4 regions of the Pseudomonas sp. PGPR40 genome follow, and region 1 is predicted to be linked to each of the others. Evidence: predicted binding sites of a transcription regulator. Region 1 holds the regulator's gene; each other region holds the start of a gene.

The links. Region 1 encodes sigma-54, which starts transcription at its own class of promoters, with help from an activator protein. Its sites were predicted from a motif close to ANTGGCATNNANNTTGCTNT; they were not measured.
Region 2: the regulator sigma-54 is predicted to act here: its motif matches at 2,060-2,079, upstream of glnK (P-II family nitrogen regulator).
Region 3: the regulator sigma-54 is predicted to act here: its motif matches at 1,553-1,572, upstream of MEB48_RS26395 (pilin).
Region 4: the regulator sigma-54 is predicted to act here: its motif matches at 1,132-1,151, upstream of flgB (flagellar basal body rod protein FlgB).

The regions. Positions count from the first base shown of each region.
Region 1 covers NZ_JAKLSP010000014.1:55,068-58,133, forward strand. Annotated here, with positions in the region: gene lptB (LPS export ABC transporter ATP-binding protein) at 1-686, shown strand, start outside; gene MEB48_RS13820 (RNA polymerase factor sigma-54) at 873-2,366, shown strand; gene hpf (ribosome hibernation-promoting factor, HPF/YfiA family) at 2,446-2,754, shown strand; gene ptsN (PTS IIA-like nitrogen regulatory protein PtsN) at 2,767-3,066, shown strand, end outside.
Region 2 covers NZ_JAKLSP010000017.1:60,120-63,185, forward strand. Annotated here, with positions in the region: gene MEB48_RS15970 (ammonium transporter) at 144-1,481, opposite strand; gene glnK (P-II family nitrogen regulator) at 1,517-1,855, opposite strand; gene MEB48_RS15980 (accessory factor UbiK family protein) at 2,272-2,538, shown strand; gene MEB48_RS15985 (YifB family Mg chelatase-like AAA ATPase) at 2,990-3,066, shown strand, end outside.
Region 3 covers NZ_JAKLSP010000040.1:4,916-7,981, forward strand. Annotated here, with positions in the region: gene pilB (type IV-A pilus assembly ATPase PilB) at 1-1,392, opposite strand, end outside; gene MEB48_RS26395 (pilin) at 1,619-2,044, shown strand; gene MEB48_RS26400 (BON domain-containing protein) at 2,358-2,714, shown strand; gene MEB48_RS26405 (DUF2845 domain-containing protein) at 3,001-3,066, opposite strand, start outside.
Region 4 covers NZ_JAKLSP010000051.1:1,214-4,279, reverse strand. Annotated here, with positions in the region: gene MEB48_RS28200 (hypothetical protein) at 1-198, opposite strand, end outside; partial or broken gene MEB48_RS28195 (S-type pyocin domain-containing protein) at 201-674, opposite strand; gene flgB (flagellar basal body rod protein FlgB) at 1,193-1,600, shown strand; gene flgC (flagellar basal body rod protein FlgC) at 1,604-2,047, shown strand; gene flgD (flagellar hook assembly protein FlgD) at 2,063-2,758, shown strand; gene flgE (flagellar hook protein FlgE) at 2,790-3,066, shown strand, end outside.

The DNA.
Region 1 (3,066 bases):
AGAGCCGCCAGGTCGTGCGCGACGTCAGCCTGTCCATCGACAGCGGTCAGATCGTCGGCTTGCTTGGCCCTAACGGTGCGGGTAAAACTACCTGTTTCTACATGATTGTCGGTTTGGTACAGGCCGATCAGGGCCGCGTACTGATCGATGACCTGGACGTCAGCCACCAGCCGATGCACGGTCGTGCGAAGGCGGGTATCGGCTATCTTCCGCAAGAAGCGTCGATCTTCCGCAAACTGTCGGTGGCCGACAACATCATGGCCATCCTCGAAACCCGCAAGGAACTCGACAAGGCCGGTCGTCGCCAAGAGCTGGAAAGCCTGCTGCAGGAATTCCACATCCACCACATCCGAGACAACCTTGGCATGAGCCTGTCCGGTGGTGAACGCCGCCGTGTGGAAATCGCCCGGGCCCTGGCTACCAACCCGAAATTCATCCTCCTCGATGAACCCTTCGCCGGCGTAGATCCGATTTCGGTGGGCGATATCAAGCAGATCATCCATCACCTCAAGGCCAAAGGCATTGGCGTGCTGATCACGGACCACAACGTCCGCGAGACCCTGGATATCTGCGAAACGGCCTACATCGTCAACGACGGACAGTTGATCGCCGAAGGTGACTCCGCCACCATCCTGGCCAACGAACTGGTCAAGGAAGTGTATCTGGGCCATGAGTTCCGGCTGTAAGCGCCTGAGGTGCCTGGCCAGGTGCCAAAGCGCTTGTTTCAATAAAAAATCAATAACTTTTTATTGTTACAGCGCTCTAGGCAAACACTTCAGTTTCGGGCATATAATTTGCTTATGTTTGGCGCTTCGGCGCCCTGTAGTGGATGGCGCATGTGCGCCGGCGAATTAAGGTGTTAAGCCCCTGCCATGAAACCATCGCTAGTCTTGAGAATGGGCCAGCAGCTGACGATGACACCGCAGCTGCAACAGGCCATCCGCCTGCTCCAATTGTCGACCCTGGACCTGCAACAGGAAATCCAGGAGGCCCTGGAGTCCAATCCGATGCTCGAACGCCAGGAAGAAGGCGACGACTTCGATAACGCCGACCCCTTGGCCGATAGCGCCGACCAAAAACCCAACGCCGACATTCAGGAACCCTCCTATCAGGAAACCGCCCCGACGGTGGATAACCTCGAGGAAGGTGACTGGAACGAGCGCATTCCCAACGAATTGCCCGTCGATACGGCCTGGGAAGACGTCTACCAGACTAGCGCCAGCAGCCTGCCGAGCAACGATGACGACGAGTGGGATTTCACCACCCGTACGTCGGCCGGTGAAAGCCTGCAAAGCCATTTGCTCTGGCAACTGAACCTGGCACCGATGTCTGACACCGATCGCCTGATCGCTGTGACCCTGATCGACTGCATCAATAATCAGGGCTACCTGGACGAAACCCTCGAGGAAATCCTCGATGCGTTCGACCCGGAACTGGACATCGAACTGGACGAAATCGAAGCCGTCCTGCACCGCATCCAGCAATTCGAACCCGCCGGCATCGGCGCCCGTAACCTCGGGGAATGCCTGCTGCTGCAACTGCGCCAACTGTCCGCCAAGACCCCTTGGCTGGCCGAGGCCAAGCGCCTGGTCACCGACTACATCGACCTGCTCGGCAGCCGCGACTACAGCCAGCTGATGCGCCGCATGAAGCTCAAGGAAGATGAACTGCGCCAGGTCATCGAACTGGTCCAGAGCCTCAACCCGCGCCCGGGCTCACAGATCGAGTCTACCGAAGCCGAATACGTGGTTCCCGACGTGATCGTGCGCAAGGACAACGAGCGCTGGCTGGTGGAATTGAACCAGGAGTCGGTGCCACGCCTGCGGGTCAACGCCCAATACGCCGGTTTCGTACGCCGTGCCGATACCAGCGCTGATAACACCTTCATGCGCAATCAGCTGCAGGAAGCTCGCTGGTTCATCAAGAGCCTGCAAAGCCGCAACGAAACCCTGATGAAAGTGGCCACCCAGATTGTCGAGCATCAGCGCGGCTTTCTTGAATACGGCGACGAAGCCATGAAACCGCTGGTACTGCACGACATCGCCGAAGCGGTGGGCATGCACGAATCGACGATTTCACGGGTGACCACGCAAAAGTTCATGCATACCCCACGGGGCATCTATGAACTGAAATACTTTTTTTCCAGCCACGTCAGTACCTCCGAAGGCGGTGAATGCTCGTCCACGGCGATCCGCGCGATCATCAAAAAACTGGTTGCCGCGGAAAATCAGAAAAAGCCGTTGAGTGACAGCAAGATCGCTGGTTTACTGGAGGCACAAGGCATTCAGGTAGCCCGTCGTACCGTCGCCAAGTACCGCGAATCTTTGGGGATCGCGCCTTCCAGCGAACGGAAGCGGTTGATGTAGCCGCCGGGCTCGCCACAGCGTTCCAGTGGCAGGCATTTCTGCCTGCCGCTTTATGCACTGGCAACGAAGGAGAAGCTGTATGCAAGTCAACATCAGTGGACACCAACTGGAAGTGACCGAACCCCTGCGCACCTATATCGGCGAAAAACTCGACCGATTGGAGAGGCATTTCGACAGGATCACCAACGTGCAAGTCACGATGAACGTCGAGAAGCTGCTGCAGAAGATCGAAGCCACGCTGCATATTCCCGGCGGAGAAGTGGTCGCCAATGCCGAGCATACGGACATGTATGCCGCCATCGACCTGCTGACCGACAAGCTGGATCGCCAACTCAAAAAGCATAAGGAAAAGACCCAGAGCCTCCTCCAGGGCGCGACCGGTCGTTAACACTCCCAACCCATGATCCGACTAGAAACCATCCTGACCCCCGGCCGTTCCCAAGTGAACGCGCCGGGCGGCAGTAAAAAGAAAGCCCTCGAGCAAATTGCCAACCTTATCCACCGCGAAGTGCCGGATCTGGAAATGCAGGACGTCTTCGAGGCTCTGATTGCCCGTGAGAAACTCGGTTCTACCGGTTTCGGCAACGGCATCGCCATCCCCCATTGCCGGCTCAAAGGCTGCACCTCGCCAATCAGTGCGCTGCTGCACCTGGAAGCCCCTATCGATTTCGACGCCATTGATGGCGCCCCGGTTGACCTG
Region 2 (3,066 bases), on a different contig from region 1:
AATCGTGTAAGCCATTGGCCGTAGAAAAACGCCCGCCGTAAACACGCCTGAACGTGTATGAAAAAACCTTTCAGCCCTTCCTCCACTGACAAACTCCAGACAAAAAAATGCCCGGCAAGCCGGGCATTTTTTTATGCGCGTGCTTACAAGTTGTAGCCGCGTTCGTTGTGGAGTGCCAGATCGATGCCGACTGCTTCTTCTTCCTCGGTGATACGCAGACCCATGACGGCGTCCAGCACCTTGAGGATGATGAAGGTAACGATCGCGGTGTAGATCACCGTGAAGCCAACGCCTTTGCACTGAATCCAGACTTGAGCAGCGATGTCGGTAACGGTGCCGAAGCCACCCAAGGACGGTGCTGCGAACACACCGGTCAGAATCGCGCCAAGGATACCGCCGATACCATGCACGCCGAAGGCATCCAGGGAGTCGTCATAGCCGAGTTTGCGTTTCAGGGTGGTGGCGCAGAAGAAGCACACCACGCCCGCCGCAAGACCGATCACCAGCGCGCCCATCGGGCCCACGGTGCCTGCCGCCGGAGTGATTGCAACCAGGCCGGCCACAACACCCGAAGCGATACCCAGTGCACTTGGCTTGCCATGAGTGATCCACTCGGCAAACATCCAGCCCAGTGCAGCGGCGGCGGTGGCGATCTGAGTGACCAGCATCGCCATGCCGGCAGTGCCGTTGGCGGCAGCAGCGGAACCGGCGTTGAAGCCGAACCAGCCGAACCACAGCATCGCGGCGCCCATCAGGGTGTAGCCGAGGTTGTGCGGGGCCATCGGGGTGGTCGGGAAACCTTTACGCTTGCCCAGTACCAGGCAGGCAATCAGACCGGCCACACCGGCGTTGATATGCACCACGGTGCCGCCCGCGAAGTCGAGCACGCCCCAGTCCCACATCAAGCCGCCGTTGCCGGACCAGACCATGTGCGCAATCGGTGCGTAAACCAGGGTGAACCAGATGCCCATGAAGATCAGCATGGCGGAGAACTTCATCCGCTCGGCGAAGGCACCGACGATCAACGCCGGGGTGATGATCGCAAAGGTCATCTGGAAGGTGATGAAGACCGCCTCAGGGAACAGCGCCGCGGGACCGGTCAGGCTCGAAGGCGTGACACCGGCGAGGAATGCCTTGCCCATGCCGCCGAAGAACGAGTTGAAGTTGACGACGCCCTGCTCCATGCCGGTGGTGTCGAACGCAATGCTGTAGCCATAAATGACCCACAGAATGCTGATCAGACCGGTAATGGCGAAGCACTGCATCATCACGGAAAGAATGTTTTTGGAGCGAACCATGCCACCGTAGAACAGCGCGAGGCCGGGAATGGTCATGAACAGCACGAGGGCTGTCGAGGTCATCATCCAGGCGGTATCGCCGGAGTTGAGGACTGGGGCCGCCACTTCGTCTGCCGCCATGGCCAGGCCGGGCATTACGAGGGACAACAGGGCTCCTAGCCCTGCGATTTTACGCAGAGTCATATTGTTTTCTCCTGGGGCGTTGGGTTTGTGGCGGCTTAGATTGCGTCGGTATCGGTTTCGCCGGTACGGATGCGAATCGCCTGTTCCAGATTGACCACGAAAATCTTGCCGTCACCAATCTTGCCGGTGTTGGCGGCCTTGGTTATCGACTCGATAACCCGGTCCAGATCCTTGTCGTCAATGGCGACATCGATCTTCACCTTGGGCAGAAAATCGACCACGTACTCCGCGCCGCGATACAGCTCGGTGTGCCCCTTCTGCCGACCGAAGCCTTTGACTTCAGTAACGGTAATGCCCTGCACGCCGATTTCGGACAGTGACTCGCGCACGTCGTCCAACTTGAACGGCTTGATGATGGCAGTGACTAGCTTCATGAAAACTCTCTCCCGAATTGGTGGACTTGCCCCAGGAAAACAAACCCGACTCAAGTCTAAGCGCAGTGCCTGGCTTTGTAACGCATCGTCGGCCTTACCTGCCCGTCCGACGCCAGCGAACCACTCCGCACGAAACTTCCCCCGTTCCGCTTGGCGCACTGCATTCGTCACAGCGACTGCATCAGTGCATGGGTCACCAGCGACTAAGCAGAAAGCTTGCCATCTATCCAAAATCCATTGATTTCAAGCCCTTGGCCGCTACCTCAGCCTTTTCGCCCTGATTGACGCAACGGTTACGCACAACAACAGTGCGATACCGTCCATCCCTATGCGCGAAAAGCGTGCATCGCAGCCGCCGAGATTGACTATAGACACTGCGTGATACACTGCCCGCCATTGTTGACAGGACATTTCCCATGCTCGCGCCCAAAGACTTCCTCGACGCCCTTAGCGGCACCGCCTCCCGCCTCTTCAGCGGCGACACTCCACTGCCAAAAAGCGAAATCGAAAGCCAGTTCAAAGCCCTGCTGCAGAGCGGCTTCAGCAAACTGGACCTGGTGAGTCGGGAAGAGTTTGATAGCCAGATGGTCGTGCTGGCACGGACTCGGGCACGGTTGGAGAGCCTTGAGGCGAAAGTGGCTGAGCTGGAAGCGAAGCTCAATCCACCTGCTGACACCGAGTAAGCTGATCGTTCCCACGCTCTGCGTGGGAATGCCGCCGGGGACGCTCCGCGTTCCGCTTCAGGATGTGACGCAGAGCGTCACGGGATGCATTACCACGCAGAGCGTGGGAACGATCATCAAAAGCGAAGCCGTTAATGATCGCTGAGTATCATGCCGAGGCGCTCCGTTTAGCCGGAAACGTTTCCGCCAGCCAACATTGTTTTTTTAAAGTGGTGGCAACATATGGCAAAGAACTTGAACCTGATGGCTTGCTTGCAGGTGCACGAGTCTGACTAGGCTTTCCCGAAGAAACCGCCCGAGTGGCGGTTTTTTTGTGCCTCGCGATTGGCCTGTTTCGTACTTGCAACATCCAGTGAAAGTTTGTCGCCTAAACCACCCCACCAGAACCTCCTCCGCCAACTACCCTTCAAAAAACCGCAGGAAGCGGTGCTCTTCAGCTCAAGGAACGACCATGTCCCTCTCCATCGTCCACAGCCGCGCCCAGGTCGGCGTGGAAGCTCCCGCCGTCACCGTAGAAGTGCATTTGGC
Region 3 (3,066 bases), on a different contig from region 1:
CTTTTTGCAATGACTGCACAGTTTTCGCGCCAGGCGTTGGGCGATGATCAGGCTGACCGAAGTCGCGATGTTGAACCCCTGAATCCCCATGTTGTGCAGGCGGGTCAGGGTTTGCGCGGCGCTGTTGGTGTGCAAGGTGGAAAGGACCATGTGCCCGGTCTGGGCGGCCTTAATGGCAATTTCGGCGGTTTCGAGGTCGCGGATTTCGCCGACCATGATCACGTCCGGGTCCTGACGCAGAAACGAGCGCAGCGCCTGGGCGAAATCCAGTCCCTGCCTGGGATTGACGTTGACCTGGTTGATGCCTTCGATGTTGATTTCTACCGGATCTTCGGCGGTAGAGATGTTGATGTCGACGGTATTGAGGATATTCAGCCCGGTATAAAGCGATACGGTTTTGCCCGAGCCGGTGGGGCCGGTCACCAGGATCATCCCTTGTGGCTGCTTGAGGGCGGCCATGTACAGGTCTTTCTGGTCAGGTTCGTAGCCGAGGGCATCGATGCCCATTTGTGCACTGGACGGGTCGAGAATCCGGATCACCACTTTCTCGCCCCACAGGGTCGGCAGGGTATTGACCCGGAAGTCGATGGACTTGCTTCTGGACAGATGCATCTTGATTCGCCCGTCCTGGGGTTTACGCCGCTCGGAGATGTCGAGGCTGGCCATGACCTTCAGCCGGGAAGCAATGCGGTTGGCCAGTTGCGTTGGCGGCCTGGCGACCTCCCGCAGCATGCCATCGGTGCGCATTCGCACGCGGTAGATTTTTTCATAGGGTTCGAAATGCAGGTCGGAAGAGCCGCTCTTGATCGCGTCGAGCAGCATCTTGTGGACAAAGCGCACCACCGGCGCGTCATCGGTATCTTGCCCTGGGATGGGGTCCTGTTTCTGCTCATCGACCGACTCGATATCCACCCCGTCGAGGTCGACATCGGCCATGTCTTCCAGACCGGTGGACTGGTTGTCGAAGAACTTTTCAATGGCGTCGCTGAGCTTGTCTTCCTCCACCAGGATGGCTTCGGTGCTCAGCCCGGTGCTGAACTGGATGTCGTTGATGGCTTGATGATTGGTCGGGTCGGAAATCCCCACGAACAGTCTGTTACCACGCCGCCAGAGGGGCAGGGCGTGGTGCTGACGGATCAGCTTCTCGCTGACCAGCCCTCGGGGTTGGGTGTCCTTGTCCAGGCAGTTGAGGTCCAGCAGGGCTATGCCGAAATGCTCCGAGGCCACTTCGGCGACCTGCCAGCTTTTCAGCAGTTTGTTTTGCACCAGATAGCTGACCAGCGAAATTCGATTGCGTTGGGCTTGCTGATACGCCTGTTGCGCACTTTGGTCGGTGATCAGTTCGGCCAGTACCAATTGCTTGGCCAGACCGCTAAGGGCGATGTCATTCATTAGAATTCCGGACGCAGGCAGTGAATGACTTATAGCCTAGTCAAGCAGTGGAACCAAACCAGGCGGGATGAGGTGACAAAAAGTGTCAGATAGTGCGGATCCTTGGAGTAGGAAAGGTCTTTGCCACGGTCTCGCGCCCCGCAGGAAGGGGCGTACGCGACTTGGCATGAGCTGTGCTGTGCCTTGTTTAGATCATGAGATTTCGACTCATGCATGGAGCCTGTCTATGAAAAATCAAAATGGTTTTACCTTGATCGAACTGCTGATCGTGGTGGCGATCATCGGGATTCTGGCGACGTTTGCGTTACCGCAGTATTCGAAGTACCAGGCGCGGGCGAAGGTCACCGCTGCGGTTGCAGAAATCTCGGCACTGAAGGTGCCTTTCGAAGACATCATCAATCAAGGCACCGATATTGCCGCCCCCGCCGGGATCGGCGCGGCGAGCGCCACGGGTAATTGCACGATTACGGCAACGGGTACCGCCTCTACCGGTGCGGGCAGTATTGCTTGCACGATTCTCAATGCACCGGGGCCGGTGCTCAGCAAAACCGTCACGCTCACGCGCACACTTGCCGGTGGCTGGACTTGCACCACTACGGTTGACGCGGAATACGCGCCTAAAGGTTGCCCTCCCGTTGCCGCTGCTGGCTGATCCATTGTCATCCTGCCAAATGCCCCGCGTTTAACGACGCGAGGCATTTTTTTGTTCGCTATTTTTGGGGACAGGTAATCGAGAAACCCCCGACAATTCATGGCCTTAGGCCTGCGTTAAAACCCGCATGTTGCATGTAGATAATTTCGCAGTCATGCAATTTGCATGATTTCGAAAATTGCCGCTGTTATTAAATGATTGATTTATAAGCATTTAATTTTTATCTGACAGTTGGCACAGCGTTCGCACTCTTTCCTGTAACCCTGCTGACAAGACACGCAGCAGACTTTCCAGAAATACAGGAGTTACTCGTATGAAGAAGTTCGCTATCGCTGCCGCTACTGCTACCGCGTTGACCCTGACCATGGCCAACACTGCATTTGCACAGAACGCTCTGGCGACTCAGGCACCGATGATGCTCGCCGCCGGCGAAGTCACTGAAGTGAAAGAGGATGCTTCCGATACCTGGATCACCACCAAAGTCAAAGCAGACCTGATAACTGAAAAAGGCATCCCAGGCACCGACATCAAAGTCGAAACCAAAAAAGGCGTTGTTTCCCTGTCTTCCATGACCGTTCTGACAGACGCTCAGAAAACAACCGCCGTGGCTATCGCCAAGAACATCAAAGGCGTCAAAGCGGTGTCCGCCGACGGCCTGAAATCCGAGTAAAACAAGGCTTCTCGCCTGGACCGGGAGAAGATGCGGTAGATGAGCCGAGTCATACGTCTGCCGCTTTTTCAGAGTTCACGCGCAAGGCCACAAGGATGTGGCCATTACAGGCCCCGACATTTGTGTCGGGGCCTGTTCTATTGCGGGCTACGCAAAACAACTAATGTGGGAGCGGGCTTGCTCGCGAATGCGGTGGGTCAGTCAACATTGATGCCGACAGACCCACCGCATTCGCGAGCAAGCCCGCTCCCACATTGACCGGTACCCACATCGGATTGTGGTGGATTTAATTGCCACGCTTGCTGGTGATTCGAACCAAGCGATTCCCTTCAAAGCGCAGGTACTGGTACAT
Region 4 (3,066 bases), on a different contig from region 1:
ATTAGATTTTATAAAGCCCGCGTCACACATTTTTCTGACGATTTTCAATAGCCCCATATTATCCCCCACGTGCACCCAATTAGCCCGGTTATAAAGACCATCGAGCCGAGGAAAAGAGATGCCTAATTCATTCTTGGTAAGAAATAGGATTACCTCCTCAGGGCTCTCGTTAAGAACAGCTTTTTCTATGACGCTCATTATTACATTCCTCCCAGTTGTTCGTACTCTCTATCCGCTTGCTTCCTATCTGCCTCTAAAGCTTCAGGCGTGTAGAGCAACTCGGAATTATCTTTTAGTTTGTAGTCTTCCAGTGTCGCGGCATGAGTATTGTTCCAAATGACACCGTCATCATTTGGCTTTACGCCGTCTGCTACACCCAATGCTCTGAAACGTTCAAGCTCTCTGAGCTCATGAGTATAAAATCGTTTGTCGATAGCCGTGACTATTAATTTACCTTGGAAGATTTTTTCCAATCGGTCAACCATGGTGGCATTGGCATCCGAAGGGTCGAAGCGGCTCGTATGCAATTTGACAAGGTCAATACCCGCTTGAGTCACGGTAGCATTGGTCCAATCCAGATCCAGGATTGGGCCTCCAGCTCTGGCAGGATTGAAAAATCGACCGCTGTACTTTCCTCTCGTAGTAGCCCCTTCATAAGGACTATTGAAAACAACGTTACTGCATGTGCCATGATTAAAGATTGGTAAATTCAATGCCAATTACTATCCATAGTGAAATTTCTTACATTAAAAAATCCGACTTCAGACAGGAATTTTTGGTGCATTCTGAAGAGACTGATGATCTGTTACCCAAATTTGACTCGGCAGCAATATGCACACCCGGTCTGCCTCTGGTAGAGAGATAGAAGGCGGTTCATGTTGATTTGTTGAAGGGGCATCACATCATCACGTTCAACAGAAGTATGCCGCTCGCCCTATCAATGCCATCTTTGATTTTGCTTTTTAAGATCAAGATCAAAAAGATCGCAGCCTGCGGCAGCTCCTACAAAGGGGATAGGTGTTTACCTCCAGAAGCGGCAGAAAAGCGGCAGGCGGCGGAAATCGGTTGCCGCTTTTCTGGCATTGCCGCCTTGTCCCTGCCCGCAAAGCCCCGGTTTTCGGGCTTTTTTGATTTGGCACGCAGCTTGCTATGTCTCAGTTACGAAAATCAGGTCACCCGAAGGTTTCCCGACATGAGCATCAGCTTCGATAAAGCGCTCGGTATCCACGAACAAGCCTTGGGCTTCCGCGCTCAGCGTGCCGAAGTCCTGGCCAACAACATCACCAACGCCGATACCCCGAACTACAAGGCTCGGGATCTGGATTTCTCGAAAGTGCTCGCCGAGCAGAACGAGAAAACCCAAAACGGCAAGTTCGCCTTGAACATGACCAACAGCCGTCACATCGAAGCTGAAGGCCTGGGCAATGGCGGCGAGTCGCTGATGTATCGCACGCCGATGCAACCGTCGATCGACCAGAACACCGTGGACGCCCAGCTTGAACAGTCGAATTACGCGGAAAACGCGGTCAACTTCCAGGCCAGCTTCACCCTGCTCAACAGTAAATTCAAAGGGCTGGTGTCAGCCCTGCGCGGAGAGTAACCCATGTCTCTATCCAGTGTTTTCAACATTGCCGGTAGCGGCATGAGCGCTCAGACCACTCGCTTGAACACCGTGGCCTCGAACATCGCCAACGCCGAGACCGTTTCGTCGAGCATCGACCAGACCTACCGTGCCCGCCACCCGGTGTTCGCCACCATGTTCCAGGGCGGCCAGAGCGGCGGCAGCGATTCGCTGTTCCAGAATCAGGACGCAGCCGGTCAAGGCGTGCAAGTGCTGGGCGTGGTCGAGGACCAGAGCAACCTTGATGCGCGCTACGAGCCGAACCATCCGGCCGCCGATGCCAAGGGCTACGTCTACTACCCGAACGTCAACGTCGTCGAAGAAATGGCCGACATGATTTCCGCGAGCCGTTCGTTCCAGACCAACGCCGAAATGATGAACACCGCCAAAACCATGATGCAGAAGGTCCTGACCCTCGGTCAGTGATAGGGGGCGATTCATATGAGCGTTATCAGCGATGTTCTGGCCAACTCTTCGGTCACGACCACGACCTCTACGACCACCGGCAGCCTGACCTCGGCCGCTAGCGGCGGCCAGGAATTGGGCAAGGACGCATTCCTGCAACTGCTGGTGACTCAGCTGAAAAACCAGAACCCGCTCGATCCTCAGGACAACAGCGAGTTCGTGGCACAGCTGGCGCAGTTCAGTAGCCTGGAAGGCATCACCACGCTGAACGACACGGTCACCGGCCTTGCCAGCAGCTACAACTCGTCGCAAGCCTTGCAGGCTTCTTCGCTGGTGGGCCGTTCGGTCATCGCGCAGACCGACAAAGCCGTGGTCGACACTTCCAAGAGCCTTAACGGTACGGTCGTCGTGCCAGCCTCGGTTTCCGCCGCCACCGTCAAGATCAGCAACTCGGAAGGCAAGACCATCCGTACGCTCGAGCTGGGCAGTCAAAGCGCCGGCAACGCCAGTTTCATCTGGGACGGCAAGGACGATGCGGGCGCGGTGGCACCGGCGGGTACTTACACCTTCGGCGCGACGGCCACCATCGACAGCACGAACACCTCACTGATTACTTACCTGCCGGCAACGGTCAACAGCGTGACCATCAGCCAGACCGGCGGTGAGTTGATGTTGAACCTGGCAGGCATGGGCAGCGTTGCCCTGTCCAAAGTGCAAACCATTGGTATATAGAGCCGACTAACCCGGCACAAAGGAGTGGAATATGTCTTTCAATATCGGCCTTAGCGGTCTCTATGCAGCCAATAAACAACTGGACGTGACCGGCAACAACATCGCCAACGTCGCGACCACCGGTTTCAAATCGTCCCGCGCGGAATTCGAAGACGTGTACTCGGCCACTCGCCTGGGTACAGGCAGCAAGACCATCGGCAACGGCGTGCGCCTGGCCAACGTTTCCCAGCAGTTCAGCCAGGGCGACGTAAACAACACCGGCAACGTGCTCGACATGGGCATCCAGGGCAGCGGTTTCTTCATCCTCA